3 regions of the Shinella zoogloeoides genome follow, and region 1 is predicted to be linked to each of the others. Evidence: riboswitches for the same ligand, from Rfam matches in the RefSeq annotation. Region 1 holds a riboswitch; each other region holds the start of a gene.
The links. A riboswitch is a leader RNA that binds a small molecule or an ion and turns the genes downstream of it on or off. The one in region 1 is predicted to bind cobalamin.
Positions count from the first base shown of each region.

Region 1 (4,206 bases):
TGAGATCCGTCTTGTTGAGCACGATGAGGTCGGCGGCGGTGAGCTGGTCCTCGAAAAGCTCTTCCAGCGGGCTTTCGTGATCGAGGTTCTCGTCTTCGACGCGCAGCGCATCGACCTTGTCGTGGTCGTCGGCAAAGCGGCCGGCGGCGACGGCGGCACTGTCGACCACAGTGATGACACCGTCGACCGTCACCTGGGTCTTGATCTCCGGCCAGTTGAAGGCGGCGACGAGCGGCTGCGGCAGGGCAAGGCCGGAGGTCTCGATGACGATATGGTCCGGACGGTTCTCGCGTTCCAGCAGCTTCGCCATGGTCGGGATGAAGTCGTCGGCGACGGTGCAGCAGATGCAGCCGTTGGTGAGCTCGATGATATCGTCCTCAGTGCAGGCTTCCGCGCCGCAGCCCTTCAGCACGTCGCCGTCGACGCCGAGATCGCCGAACTCGTTGATGATGAGCGCGATGCGCTTTCCACCGGCATTCTGCAGGAGGTTGCGGATCATCGTCGTCTTGCCCGCGCCGAGGAAGCCGGTGATGACGGTGGCGGGGATCTTCTGTTGCAGCATTGGCTCAACCCTTCATTTTCAGCGGCAGTCCGGCCGCGACGAAATAGACTTCTGGCACGAGGGCGGCCACCTGCTGGTGGAGCCGCCCGGCATGGTCGCGGAATTCGCGTGCCATGCGGTTTTCCGGCACGATGCCGAGGCCGACCTCGTTCGACACGAAGACCAGCCGGCCGGGCGCGGTTCTTATGGCCTCGAGGAGACCGGCGAATTCGGCAGCGATGTCCCGCTCCTCCAGCATCAGGTTGGTGAGCCAGAGCGTCAGGCAATCGATGAGGACCGCACGGTCCTTGCGCGTCACATCGGCAATGCGCGCGGCGAGCGCAAGCGGCTCCTCGTGCGTTTCCCAGCCTTTTCCGCGGTCTTCCCGATGCTTTGCGATGCGCGCGCGCATCTCGTCATCCCACGCGCGGCCGGTGGCGATATAATGACGCGAGAGGCCGGTCTCGGCGACCAGCCTCTCGGCAAAAGCGGATTTTCCGGAACGCGCACCGCCCAGAACCAGGACGGCTCCGGGCGATGTCACTGTCATATCAGGCCGCCTTGGCGATCTTCTCGTTGGCAAAACCCAGCGAAAGGCCGAGCACGATCCAGAAGAACAGCGTCGTTGCTAGCGCGGCGACGGCGAATTCCGCACCGAGAACGGCCGGAACGTTGCTGGAAATGTCGCCCGGCTGCGGCGCGCCGTAGACCTGCGGCGCCGCAATCAGCACGAGGCCGGCGATCTTGGCGACGATGTTCTGCTTGAGGAACAGCAGGTAGAGACCCGCCGCCGAGAGAATGACGGTCGCGATCCACCAGACCTGGCGGTCGCCGAGATCGGCTGCCGGGAAACCCGGAAGTTCCGGCGGCAGGCCGATGGCCGGCAGCATGTGCACGGCAAGCCAGCCGGCAGCGCCCCAGAGCGCACCGTTCGCGACCGTGATCGGATGGCCGGAGACGAGGCTGAAGCCTGCGAGCAGCAGCGCAAAGCCGGTACCCGTCACGAGGTTTGCCAGCAGCGTGCCGGAGAACCGGCTCATGCCGAACATGATGCCGCCCTCCTCGTGCTCCTCGCCCTCATGGGCATAGGCGACGGAAACGGGCGACAGGTAGGAGGCGACATCGAGAATGGCCGCGCCGAGCGAGGAATGCTCCTGTGTCTGGGCGGCGCCCTCGGTCGTCGGCGTGGTGCCGTCGGCGGCCGGCGCGGCTTCCTCGCCCTCGAACTCTTCGGCGTGCAGGATGAGCGGCACGACTCGCGCCTCCTGGGCGGCCGTCATGAGGACGCCGGAGAACAGCCCGGCCACCAGGGCGGCCAGGAGATAACGAACGATCATGTCAAAGCTCCTTAGTGGCAGGGAAAGCCGTAGGAGTGACGGGTATCGTGCGCCGTATCGTGCAGCACGGCCGAATTCGCAAGGCCGGCGCCGAACACGAGGAAGGCGCCGAGCAGCAGCGCGAAAACGCCGGCAACGAGGCGGTCGTTTGCGGAAAGGGTAACAGAAGACGTGGTAGAAACAGCCATGACAACCTCCGTGCAGGCGTTGGGGAAGCCCCTCCCCAGGTCGGGCGATATGCCCTCATTGTCTGGCAGGTCTCCTGGCTCGCGGCGTCCGGCGTTGTTCAACGCCTGCGGGTCACCCTCGCCTTCCCGGGCCCTAGCATCGCGAAAGACGGACGATTCGTAGAAAAAGAGGCGTCCAGCCTTGGCTTATCGCGATGCCACCCAGTGGCTTTTCCGGCCGGTCTTCGAGGCGCGGTCGCGGGCACCATTGCCTCGCTTGCACGCATGTCCTTCCGCCGGATAGGCGTCCCTCGCCACTCTACAGTCGCGGGGTCGGCCGTGATTGCAGCGCCCTGGTTGGGTCCGCCGCGTCACATTCCCATTTACTCCCCGATCCGTTTCCGGATCCGGGAACCATCCAATATCCCGATGATTATGCTTCCGGCCCTGACAAGTCAATTGACCGGCAGCGGCATCACCTGTGCTGAAACCGCCGTCCGGCCGTCGCAATTTCAATAGCCGGGAATGATCACCACGCCGCCGCGGTCGTTGTAATAGCCGTCGTCGCCGTAATACGGCTCGTCGTAATAACCGTCGACCGGCCCCTCCAGCACGTCGTAGTCCCGCTGCTGGTAGCGGCGCTGGCGCGGTTGCCGGGCTTCGGCATATCGCGCGGCCTGCCGCAGCGAGCGGAACTGCTGGCGCGACAGGTAGCCGTCGGCGCGGTAGCCGGAAGCCCCCTGCCAGGCAGAAATCGCCGCGCGGGTGCGCGGGCCGAAGACGCCGTCGGCGCCGTAGGTGTTGTAGCCGAGCACGCTCAGCCAGCGCTGTGCCTGGGCGCGGGTCGAACGGCCCAGATAGGCTTCGCGCGGATCGACGACGGGCTCTTCGACGACATTGCGCTCGGTCTCCACGGTCTCCTGCTTCGGCTGGACCTCCTGGCGGGCGGTGTTCGCCAATGCGGCAAGACGTTCGCGGGCATCCGCAACGAAGCGGCCGTCAGGATATTCGAAGATATAGGCGCGGAAAGCCTTTTCCGACCCTTCGAGCACGGCCTTCTGGAAGGCCTCTTCCTCGCGCTTGGCCGCATCCGCCTTCCCGGCGGCAAGGCCGCTCTCGTCCTTCTCGGCCTCGCGGGTCGCAGCCTGCCCGCCTTCGGCCGCCTTCTTCGCCGCCGCGGCTTCTGCCGCGCGCTTTTCCGCTTCCTTGGCAAGGCGGGCGGCTTCCGCGGCCTTGGCCTCGGCATCCGCGGCGGCCTTCGCCGCTTCGGCCTTCAGCCGCTCCACTTCGGCCGCCTTCTCCTCGGCAAGCTTGCGCGCGGCGGCGGCCTCCTGTTCGATCCGCGCCTTTTCGGCAGCGGCCGCCTTTTCCGTTTCTGCGCGCTTGGCCTCGGCTTCGCGGCGCGCGGTGGCTTCCTGCTCGGCGCGGGCCTTTTCAGCGGCGGCGGCTTCTTCCGCCTTCTTGCGGTCCGCCTCGGCTTTCAGGCGCGCGGCCTCTTCCGTCTTCGCCTTGTCGGCAGCCGCCTGGGCTTCGGCCTTCAGGCGCTCGGCCTCGGAGGCCTGCTCCTCGGCAAGCTTGCGGGCCTCAGCCTCTTTCTTCTCCGTTTCGGCCTTGAGCCGGGCGGCCTCTTCGGCACGCGCCTTTTCCGCTGCTGCGGCCTCGGCCTTCGCCTTTTCTTGGGCAGCCGCCTTTTCCTCGGCGAGCTTGCGGGCGGCAGCGGCTTCCTCCGCCTTCTTTGCCTCCGCTTCCGCCTTCACGCGCGCCGCTTCCGCCTCGGCCTTCGCCTTCTCTGCTTCGGCAGCCTTCTGTGCCTCTTCCGCCTTCCGGGCTTCCGCGGCCTTGCGGGCCGCTTCCTCGCTCCTGGTTTTTTCCGCCTCGGCAGCCTTCCTTGCGTCTTCCGCCTTCCTCGCCTCCTCCTCGGCCTTGGCCTTGGCCTTTTCGGCGGCGGCCGCCGCCTCGGCCTTGGCGGCCGTGTCGTCGGTGGAGGCTGGCCTGGTCTTCGCCGCGGCCTGGAGTTCGGCGATGCGCAGGCGCGCCATGGAGGCGAAGGTGCCGTTCGGATAGGCCTTCAGGTAGCCTTCATATTGCGCAAGGTCGCTGCCCGAGGAGACCTTCTGCCAGAGTGCGAACTCCTCTTCCCAGCGTTTTCCGGCACTGGTGG
Region 1 is NZ_CP132311.1:1,949,261-1,953,466, forward strand. Features, by position in the region: gene cobW (cobalamin biosynthesis protein CobW) at 1-562, opposite strand, end outside; gene cobU (bifunctional adenosylcobinamide kinase/adenosylcobinamide-phosphate guanylyltransferase) at 567-1,091, opposite strand; gene Q9316_RS10755 (CbtA family protein) at 1,093-1,878, opposite strand; gene Q9316_RS10760 (CbtB domain-containing protein) at 1,890-2,066, opposite strand; cobalamin riboswitch at 2,114-2,479, opposite strand; gene Q9316_RS10765 (peptidoglycan-binding domain-containing protein) at 2,558-4,206, opposite strand, start outside.

Region 2 (4,206 bases), 130 kb from region 1:
CAGTTTCGTCGTCGAGACGGAGCGCACGCTGGTGCGCAACGAATTCAGCCACCAGATCGACCAGGTGGTGCAATACCAGAGCCAGCTTTCCTTCTGGGACAGGAGCTTCAACGAACTGGCCGAGGGCATGCCGGGCGATTCCTTCGTGCGCGACCAGTTGCGCGACTGGATGTGGTCCGATTTCGGTTTCTCCTGGATGATCTTCACCTCGCTCGACGGCGAGAAAATTCTTGGCGTGCATCGCGGCGAAAAGGTCTCCGACCGCAAGGCGCGCGAAAAGCTGCATTGGGTGAGCGACCTAACCCGCAAGGCCGAGCGCGCCTATTACGAGGCGCTGTCGCCCGATCGCGGCGGCTGGCAGGTCGCGGGTGCCAAGGAGGATCCCGACCTCCTGACGCCGGCGCTTCCCGAAATCCACGTCTCCGGCATGCGGCTGATCGACCGGGTGATGAGCATCGTCGTGGTGCAGGCCGTCATCCCGAAGACGCTTTACATTCCCGCGAACCGGCGGGAGCCGACGCTCCTCATCACCGTCAAGCCGGTCTCGCAGAAGATGCTGGCGAATTCGGAGCGACGGCTCGGCGTGCACGGCCTCGGCTTCACGCCGATCGTGACCGAGGAGCCGGGCCTCGTGATGACGCCGGTCGGCGGCGATGCCTACAATCCCATGGTCGCGTCCTGGCGGCCGAACATGCCGGGTTCCTTCGTCTGGCAATCGGCGCTGCCGCAGATCGCCATGTTCGTACTGGTCTTTGCCGGGGTCATGCTGTTCGTCACCATGCGCTTCTCAACGCTGGTGAAGGCCCTTCAGCGCAGCGAGGGAAAGAACGCGTTTCTCGCGCGGCACGATCCTTTGACCGGACTGAAGAATCGCAGCGGCTTCGACGAAGAGGTCTCGCGCGCCATAAGCAGGGGCGACAATGCGCCCTTCGCGATCCTCGCGCTCGACCTCGACAGGTTCAAGGCGGTCAATGACCGCCATGGCCATGCGGCGGGCGATGCCGTGCTCCTGGCGGTGGCCCGGCGCTTCTCCGACCGCGTCGGCCCGCGCGGCTGCGTGGCGCGGCTCGGCGGCGACGAGTTCTGCATCCTGCTCAAGGGTGCGCATGAACGCGAGGGCCTTCTGGAACTGGCGAACAGCCTCGTGCTCGATACGCAGGTGCCGATCGCCTATGACGGGCAGCTTCTCGTGATCGGCGGCAGCGCCGGCATCGCGCAGTTCCCCGACCATGGCAAATCGGTGCACGATGTCATGGTGAAGGCGGATGCCGCGCTCTATTCGGCCAAGAACGGCGGGCGCAACCGCGCGGTCCATGCCGGCGACGTCGCCAGCGCGGAGTTTTTGCAACCTGGCAGCATTCGCGCGGCGTAGACGCTTCCGGGCTTGATCGCATCGGGAAGCCGTGAGCATATCCTCCTCGTCAGGTGCCCGCCTTGCGGGAGAATCGGGAATCCGGTGCGGGAAAGCCCCAGGTCCGGAACGTGCCCAACGCTGTGACGGGGATGGCTTGCGCCTTTAAAAGCTTGAATCGATTCAGGCTTTTGCCACTGGTTGTTCAACCGGGAAGGCAGGTGCTTGCCGCGCGACCCGAAGTCAGAAGACCGGCCTGGCGAGATAGACCGAACCCGCGCGGACGGCGGCAGGTTGTACGCATTGTTGGGGAGATGACGATGCGAACCGAACCCTTGGACCATCTGGTCCGGGCGGGCGCCTTTCCGCACGAGGAGAGGCAGGCCGTCTACCGCGCCATCGAAACGCGCCGCGACGTGCGCGACCAGTTCCTGCCCGAGCCTCTGCCGGACGATCTCGTCGGCCGCCTGCTCAATGCCGCGCACAGCGCGCCGTCGGTGGGATTCATGCAGCCGTGGAATTTCCTGCTGGTGCGCGGCGAAGAGACCCGCCGCGCGGTGCATGCGGCCTTTCTGAAGGCCAATGCCGAGGCGGCCGGCATGTTCGAGGGCGAGCGGCAGGCACAGTATCGGGCGCTGAAGCTCGAGGGCATCCTGAAGGCGCCGCTGTCGATCTGCGTGACCTGCGATCCGACGCGTGGCGGCGACGTTGTGCTGGGCCGCACGCACAATCCGCGCATGGACGTCTATTCCACGGTCTGCGCGGTGCAGAACCTCTGGCTAGCGGCACGCGCGGAAGGGGTTGGCGTCGGCTGGGTCAGCATCTTCCATGACAGCGATATCCGGCAGATCCTCGGCATTCCGCAGCATGTCGAGATCGTCGCATGGCTGTGCGTCGGCTTCGTCGATCAGCTTTATCGTGAGCCGGAACTGGCGCTGAAGGGCTGGCGGCAGCGCCTGCCGCTGGAAGATCTGGTGTTCGAGGAGCGCTGGCCGGAGGACGGGGCGGGCGTCAGTTGACGCCGGCATCCGCCGGGCGGCCGAGATCGATGGCGGACGAGTTTTCCGGCAGGAAGAGCGGGCCGACCGTGCGCACCTTGCTCTTGGTGGGGTCGTAGAGGCGTTCCTCGATCTTGGCGGGCGCCCTGACCTCGATCTCCTCCTTCTTCGGCAGTGTACGGATGGTGGTGACGGAGCCGTCCTCTTCCGCGTCGGTCTCGCCGGTGCTGGCCGTCTCGGTGCTTTCGCCCCTGGCGGCCTTCTCGCGCTTGATCATCTCCTGATAGTAGGCGGAGAGGTCGCAGCCGCAGGCGTCCTGCTTGGAACGCTCGCGCGTGCGATAGGAGAAGGCGTTCGTCAGTTCGTAATAGGGCCGGCCGGTGACCGTGGAGGTCATCTGCTCCGTCTCCTGACCGTGGGTCATCGACTGGTAGAACAGTTCGGTCTCGGTTTGCGGGCACATCATTGCGCAGACCTTCTGGTCCCGGCGAAAATCGAGCGGCGTGGCGCCCGAGGATATCGGGAAGAAGCCGCCGTCGCAGGTGCGAACGCAGACGGTGCGCAGGTTGCCATGGCCCGAATTGCCGCCGAGCGAGCGCAATTGCAGCCTGTCGCTGCCATCCGGCGCCGTGCCGAGCGGCAGGGTGCGCGTCTCGTCCAGCGTGCGCAGGGTTTCGGTCGCGGCGACGGGCATGACCTGCGGCTGGTCGTTGCAGCCGTTGGTCTCGAGCGCCGCGAGAAGGACGTTGCGCCGGCCCTGGGAAGACACGCCGCCGGCAAACTCACGCCGTTTCTTGTCGAGGATCTGGAGGTTGCGCTCCATCTTGCCGACGACGGAGGAGAGCGTCGCGCAGGCCTCGGCATTGGCACCGCCGACGACGATGATGCTGCCGCTGGAGCAGCCGAGGCGGCGCTGGTCGCTCTTCGCCTTGCGCAACTGGATGTTCTGGCGTGCGATGGCGCCGGCATATTTGCGGGCGCTCGCCGTATCCACCACGACTTTCGGCATGTTCGCCAGCTCGATCTGGATGCGCGCGCACATATTCGCCGCCGCCGTTCCACCGGTGAGAAGGAGCGGCAGAGTGGCTGCAATGGCGAACAGAAGACGGGCGCGTCTCTTCAAATCCGTCGATCCCTGAAAATCTAGAACTGTCGGCCCAAGGCCGGTCTCGAAGGCCCTATCATAGGCCGCATGGATGCAAGCGCAACGTGCTCCCGCATTTGTGATTAACGTGCCGGCCCTCGCTTGCCTTGCAACGGCCACCGTTCGGGCCTAGATAACGGCCATCGTCAATGCAGACCGGATGGTGCGCAATGGATTTCAACCCGACCACAAATCGACTTCGTTTTGTCATCGGGGAAATCCGTATCCATGCCGCATTCCATCACCTTTTCCAAAATCACCTGGTCCACGCCTGACGGGCACACGCTCCTTTCCAATCTCGACCTGAGCTTCGGCTCCGAGCGCGCCGGGCTTGTCGGACGCAACGGCGTCGGCAAGACGACGCTGCTCAGGCTCGTCACCGGCGATCTGACGCCGCAGGCGGGCACCGTAACCGTCGACGGGACGCTCGGCTTCCTGCGCCAGAGCGTGCAAGTCGGACCAGAGGAGACCGTCGCCAGCCTGTTCGGCATCGTCGAGGCGCTTGCGCTTCTCGGCCGTGCCGCGCGCGGCGAGGCGGACGCCGACGATCTTGCCGATGCCGACTGGACGCTGGAGGCGCGGCTTGCCGCCGCGCTCGCCCGCGTCGGGCTTGAGGCGGAGCCGGACACGCCGCTTTCGGCGCTCTCCGGCGGCCAGCGCACGCGGGCCGCGCTCGCGGCGCTGATCTTCCGCGAGCCGGATTTTCTGCTGCT
Region 2 is NZ_CP132311.1:1,822,096-1,826,301, reverse strand. Features, by position in the region: gene Q9316_RS10160 (diguanylate cyclase domain-containing protein) at 1-1,372, shown strand, start outside; cobalamin riboswitch at 1,407-1,625, shown strand; gene bluB (5,6-dimethylbenzimidazole synthase) at 1,672-2,370, shown strand; gene Q9316_RS10150 (DUF2865 domain-containing protein) at 2,363-3,472, opposite strand; gene Q9316_RS10145 (ABC-F family ATP-binding cassette domain-containing protein) at 3,722-4,206, shown strand, end outside.
Region 2: it holds a riboswitch for cobalamin, as region 1 does, so the genes downstream of both, bluB (5,6-dimethylbenzimidazole synthase) here and Q9316_RS10760 (CbtB domain-containing protein) in region 1, are expected to answer to the same signal.

Region 3 (4,206 bases), 990 kb from region 1:
ATTTCATAGATGCGGGTGATCGCCAGCGGATTGGTGGCGTCGGCGGCAAGGCCGTAGACGGTTTCGGTGGGAATGGCGACCGGCACGCCGCGGCCGAGGGTCTTCGCGGCCCGCGCCAGCGCCGCCTCCGCATCCATGCGCGTATCAACGATCTCAGCCATGCCGTCCTTCCGTCTTTCCGGCTTCCATACAGGGCTTTGCCGGCAAATGCCAAGGGCCGCCCGCTTGCCTAAAATTCGAGCGACCGGATTAGACCCACCGAAAGAGCGGCCTGCTAGGAGAGGTTGAACATCCCGCACACAGGTCTCCATTGATGGCGCACAAGAAATCCTCGACGACCGACATCGCCCTGCGGATCGCGACGGCGATGAAGCAGATGGGCATCGACGGCCTGCCGCGCAACTACGAACTGGTCTACGAGGCCTATGCCGGCGGCAATCCGGAGCTGGTGCGCGACTTCATCGCGCTCGGCAAGTACAAGACGCAGGCCGCCCTCGACGAGCTTGGCCGCAAGTACCTGCCGCACCAGCACGAGGCGAGCGTGCTGCAGCGCTCGGCGGGCGCGATCAGCAGCGAGATGAGCAATTTCATGGACCTGCTCAGCCAGGAGCGCTCCTCGCTCAACGATTACGGCCGCCTGATCGGCGAGGCCTCGCAGGTCATCCGCGAGGCCGGCGGCGCGCTCGGCAGCTCGCTCGAAGCCCTGCAGCGGGCGACGGAACTGCGCGTCAGCCACACGGCGGAAATGGCGGAAAAGGTTGCCGCGCAATCGGCCGCGATGGAGGGCATCCAGAAGGAGATGGCGGAATTCGAGGCGACGAAATTCATCGATCCGCCGACGAAGCTCGGCAACCGTCGCGCCTTCAACAAGGCGCTCGCCCGCGTCTACGCCAATCCGGACCTGCCGATGCTGTGCGGCGTGGCCGTCGCCGAGATCGATGCCGAGCGCCGTTTTTCGCCCGGGCAGATCGAGGCGCTGTCCGACCACCTCGTGAGCTTCTACGGCGGCCTCATCCGCCAGGCCTTTCCGGCAAGCGACCTTGCCGTCCGCTTCGATGGCCTGCGCTTCGGCTTCCTCTTCCACACATCGGACGAGAGCGAGGTGACGCGGCTGATCGATCTCCTGCGCGCCGCCTTCCAGACGATGGCGCTGCGCGATCCGCGCACCGGCCGCAATCTCGGCCACCTGACGCTTTCGGCCGGGGTCTGCATGTCGGATCGCGCCGACAGCGCGCTCGACCTTGCCTCGGCCTGCGAGCGCGCGCTTGCCGAAGCCAGGGCAGGGGGAGGAGACGGGGTGGTCGTCTACGGCCGCGGCGACGAGGTGCCGGCGGGCAAGGAATGGATGCTCTACCGGGCCTGACCGGCGGTCACAGCGCGCGGATGATCTTGCGCAGCGCCTCGTTGCGGGCGCCGAGCATCAGCACGTTCTTCATGGCGAGCTTCGGATCGTCGGTGCGGAAGATGACGCCGTTGCCGCGCACCTTGCGGTCGATCTTGAGGCGGCCTTCCTCCTCCGTCGGCGCGATGGCGACGGCGAAATACATGCGCCCGGGCTTCTTGGAAATGCCGGCGAAGAACTGCTCGTCGTCGCCGATCTCGGCGAGGAAATTGGCCATGTAGAAGGCCCATTGCACGTTCTCGAATTCCGCGAAGCGGGATTTGGCCACCGTGATGTGGCAATAGCCGAGATGCGGCGTTTCGGCCAGCGTGCGGTGGAAGATCAGCTTCGGGAACTGGATGGACTGGTGGAAGCCGTTGATGCGGTCATGGGTGACGCTGCCGGCCCGTTCCAGCTTGCGGCCGGTGCGCTCGGCAACCTCCTGGTGGCTGAGATAGCGCTTCTCCGTCGGGCTCCAGCCGAAACTGCGGTCGATGCGGCCGGTGCGCAGGAATTCGGTGTGCACGGCGGCTTTCGGCGGGTTCGCGCGCTTGAAGGCGACGGCATCGTAATATCGGAATTTCGTCTGCTGCACGCCCCGTACTCCATGCTCGCGCCCGGCCCCGCGTCCGGATTGCCGGAAAGTTTATGGAAACGTCGTTAAGCATTCCTTTCCGCCTGCGTCCCCATTCCTGCGGGTCAGGCTTTGTGGTCGCAATATGACAACAGTCGTCCCGTCGAATACATCATGCCGAAGGCGTGGGCGGTCTGCCGAAAAAGAATGCATATCGCCTTGATATGTAAGAAAAGTACAGATGCAAGGTGTTGCTCTTCTGTCGTATTTGACTGTCGTCAAATCATGACGGCGTGTCGCTTTTCGACATGCTGTCGGAGAAGTCTTGCGCTTAGATAAGGACACTCAAGGTGCCGCTCTCGAAAGAGGGCGGAGAATTGGGAAGCCGGTTGAAATCCGGCGCTGCCCCCGCAACGGTGTTGGAGAAGACGCGGCAAAAGCCACTGGACCCAAGGGTCTGGGAAGGCGCTGCGATGGTCCGAAGGGACGCTCCTCAGCCCGGAAACCAGCCTGGAGTATCGATCGTGACTGGCTGCGGCGGGCGGCCGGGAAGCGTGCAACCGGTGCGCCTGCCGCCCGAATGCCGTCTCCTTCCGTGCGCTTCATCCGCAATCTGGATATTTCGAGGACACCGGCATGGACATCAGAAGCGACGTGCTCCGCAAGCTCAAGAACCGGCGCGACGGCTACAGCCTCGAGCAGGCCTTCTACATCGACCCCGATCACTACAAGCTCGACCTGGAGACGATCTGGTATCGCGACTGGCTGTTCATCGGCCATGATTGCGAAATCCCGAAAGCCGGCAACTATTTCACCGTGCAGGTCGGCGACTATCCGGTCGTCATCACCCGCGACCGCTCGGGCATGGTGCGCGCGCTGCACAATTCCTGCCGCCACCGCGGCTCGCGCGTCTGCACCCAGCACAAGGGCTCGTCCGCCAAGCTCGTCTGTCCCTACCACCAGTGGACCTACGAACTCGACGGCTCGCTGCTCTTCGCCCGCCACATGGCGGAGGATTTCGACAGGACGCAGCACAGCCTGAAGCAGATCAACTGCCAGACCGTCGGCGGCTACATCTTCATCTGCCTTGCTGACGAGGCGCCGGATTTTGCGCCCTTCCGCGCCCTGGTCGAGCCCTATCTCGCCCGCCACCGCCTCGGCGAAACCAAGGTCGCCTTCGAAAGCACGATCATCGAGAAGGGCAACTGGAAGCTCGTCTGGGAGAACAACCGCGAGTGCTACCACTGCGCCGCCAACCATCCGGAACTCTGCCGCACCTATCCGGAAGCGCCGAGCGCGACCGGCGTGCAGGGCGCCAAGGATGATCCCGTCATCGCCGAGCATTGGGCGCGTTGCGAGGCCCAGGGCTTGCCGAGCGAATTCAGGATCTCGCCGACCGGCCAGTTCCGCGCCGCGCGCATGCCGCTCATCCAGGATGCCGAGAGCTACACCATGTCCGGCGCGCGCGCCGTCCAGCGACCACTCTCCAACGACGTGCTGGAGAGCCATATCGGCACGCTGCTGCTCTTCCATTATCCGTCGACGTGGAACCACGTTCTCGCCGACCACGCCATCACCTTCCGCGTGCTGCCGCTCGGCCCTGAACTGACGCAGGTCACCACCAAATGGCTGGTCAGCAAGGATGCGGTGGAAGGCGTCGATTACCGTCTCGACGAGCTCACCCATGTCTGGACCGAGACCAACGACCAGGATCGCCGGATCGTCGAGGAAAACGCCTTCGGCATCCGCTCGCCCGCCTACCAGCCAGGCCCCTATTCGCCGGAGGACGAGGGCGGCGTCATGCAGTTCGTCGAATGGTACTGCAACTTCATGATCGAGCGGCTCGACGGCGCCAAGAAGCCGCTTTCGCGGGTGGCATGAGATGACCGCCGCCAGCCACTTCCGTCACTTCGATGGACTCCAGCCATGGAACGATCGCCAGCACTTGCTGGAATGCACCGCCGTGACGGTGGAGACGGCCGACGTGATGACCTTCACCTTCCGCTCGGATCGCGACAACTGGTTCCGGTACCTGCCGGGCCAGTTCGTCACGCTGGAGCTGCCGGTGTCGGAAGACGAGCCGGTCATGCGCACCTACACGCTCTCCTCGACGCCCTCGCGTCCCTTCTCCGTCGCCGTCACGGTGAAGGCGCAGAAGAGTTCGATCGGCACGCGCTGGATGTTCGACAACCTGCGTCCCGGCATGAAGCTGAAGGCGTTCGGGCCGCTCGGCGACTTCTCCTTCGTGCGC
Region 3 is NZ_CP132311.1:2,936,292-2,940,497, reverse strand. Features, by position in the region: gene Q9316_RS15470 (L-threonylcarbamoyladenylate synthase) at 1-161, opposite strand, end outside; gene Q9316_RS15465 (GGDEF domain-containing protein) at 314-1,363, shown strand; gene Q9316_RS15460 (DUF6656 family protein) at 1,371-1,976, opposite strand; cobalamin riboswitch at 2,287-2,483, shown strand; gene Q9316_RS15455 (aromatic ring-hydroxylating oxygenase subunit alpha) at 2,592-3,836, shown strand; gene Q9316_RS15450 (hybrid-cluster NAD(P)-dependent oxidoreductase) at 3,838-4,206, shown strand, end outside.
Region 3: it holds a riboswitch for cobalamin, as region 1 does, so the genes downstream of both, Q9316_RS15455 (aromatic ring-hydroxylating oxygenase subunit alpha) here and Q9316_RS10760 (CbtB domain-containing protein) in region 1, are expected to answer to the same signal.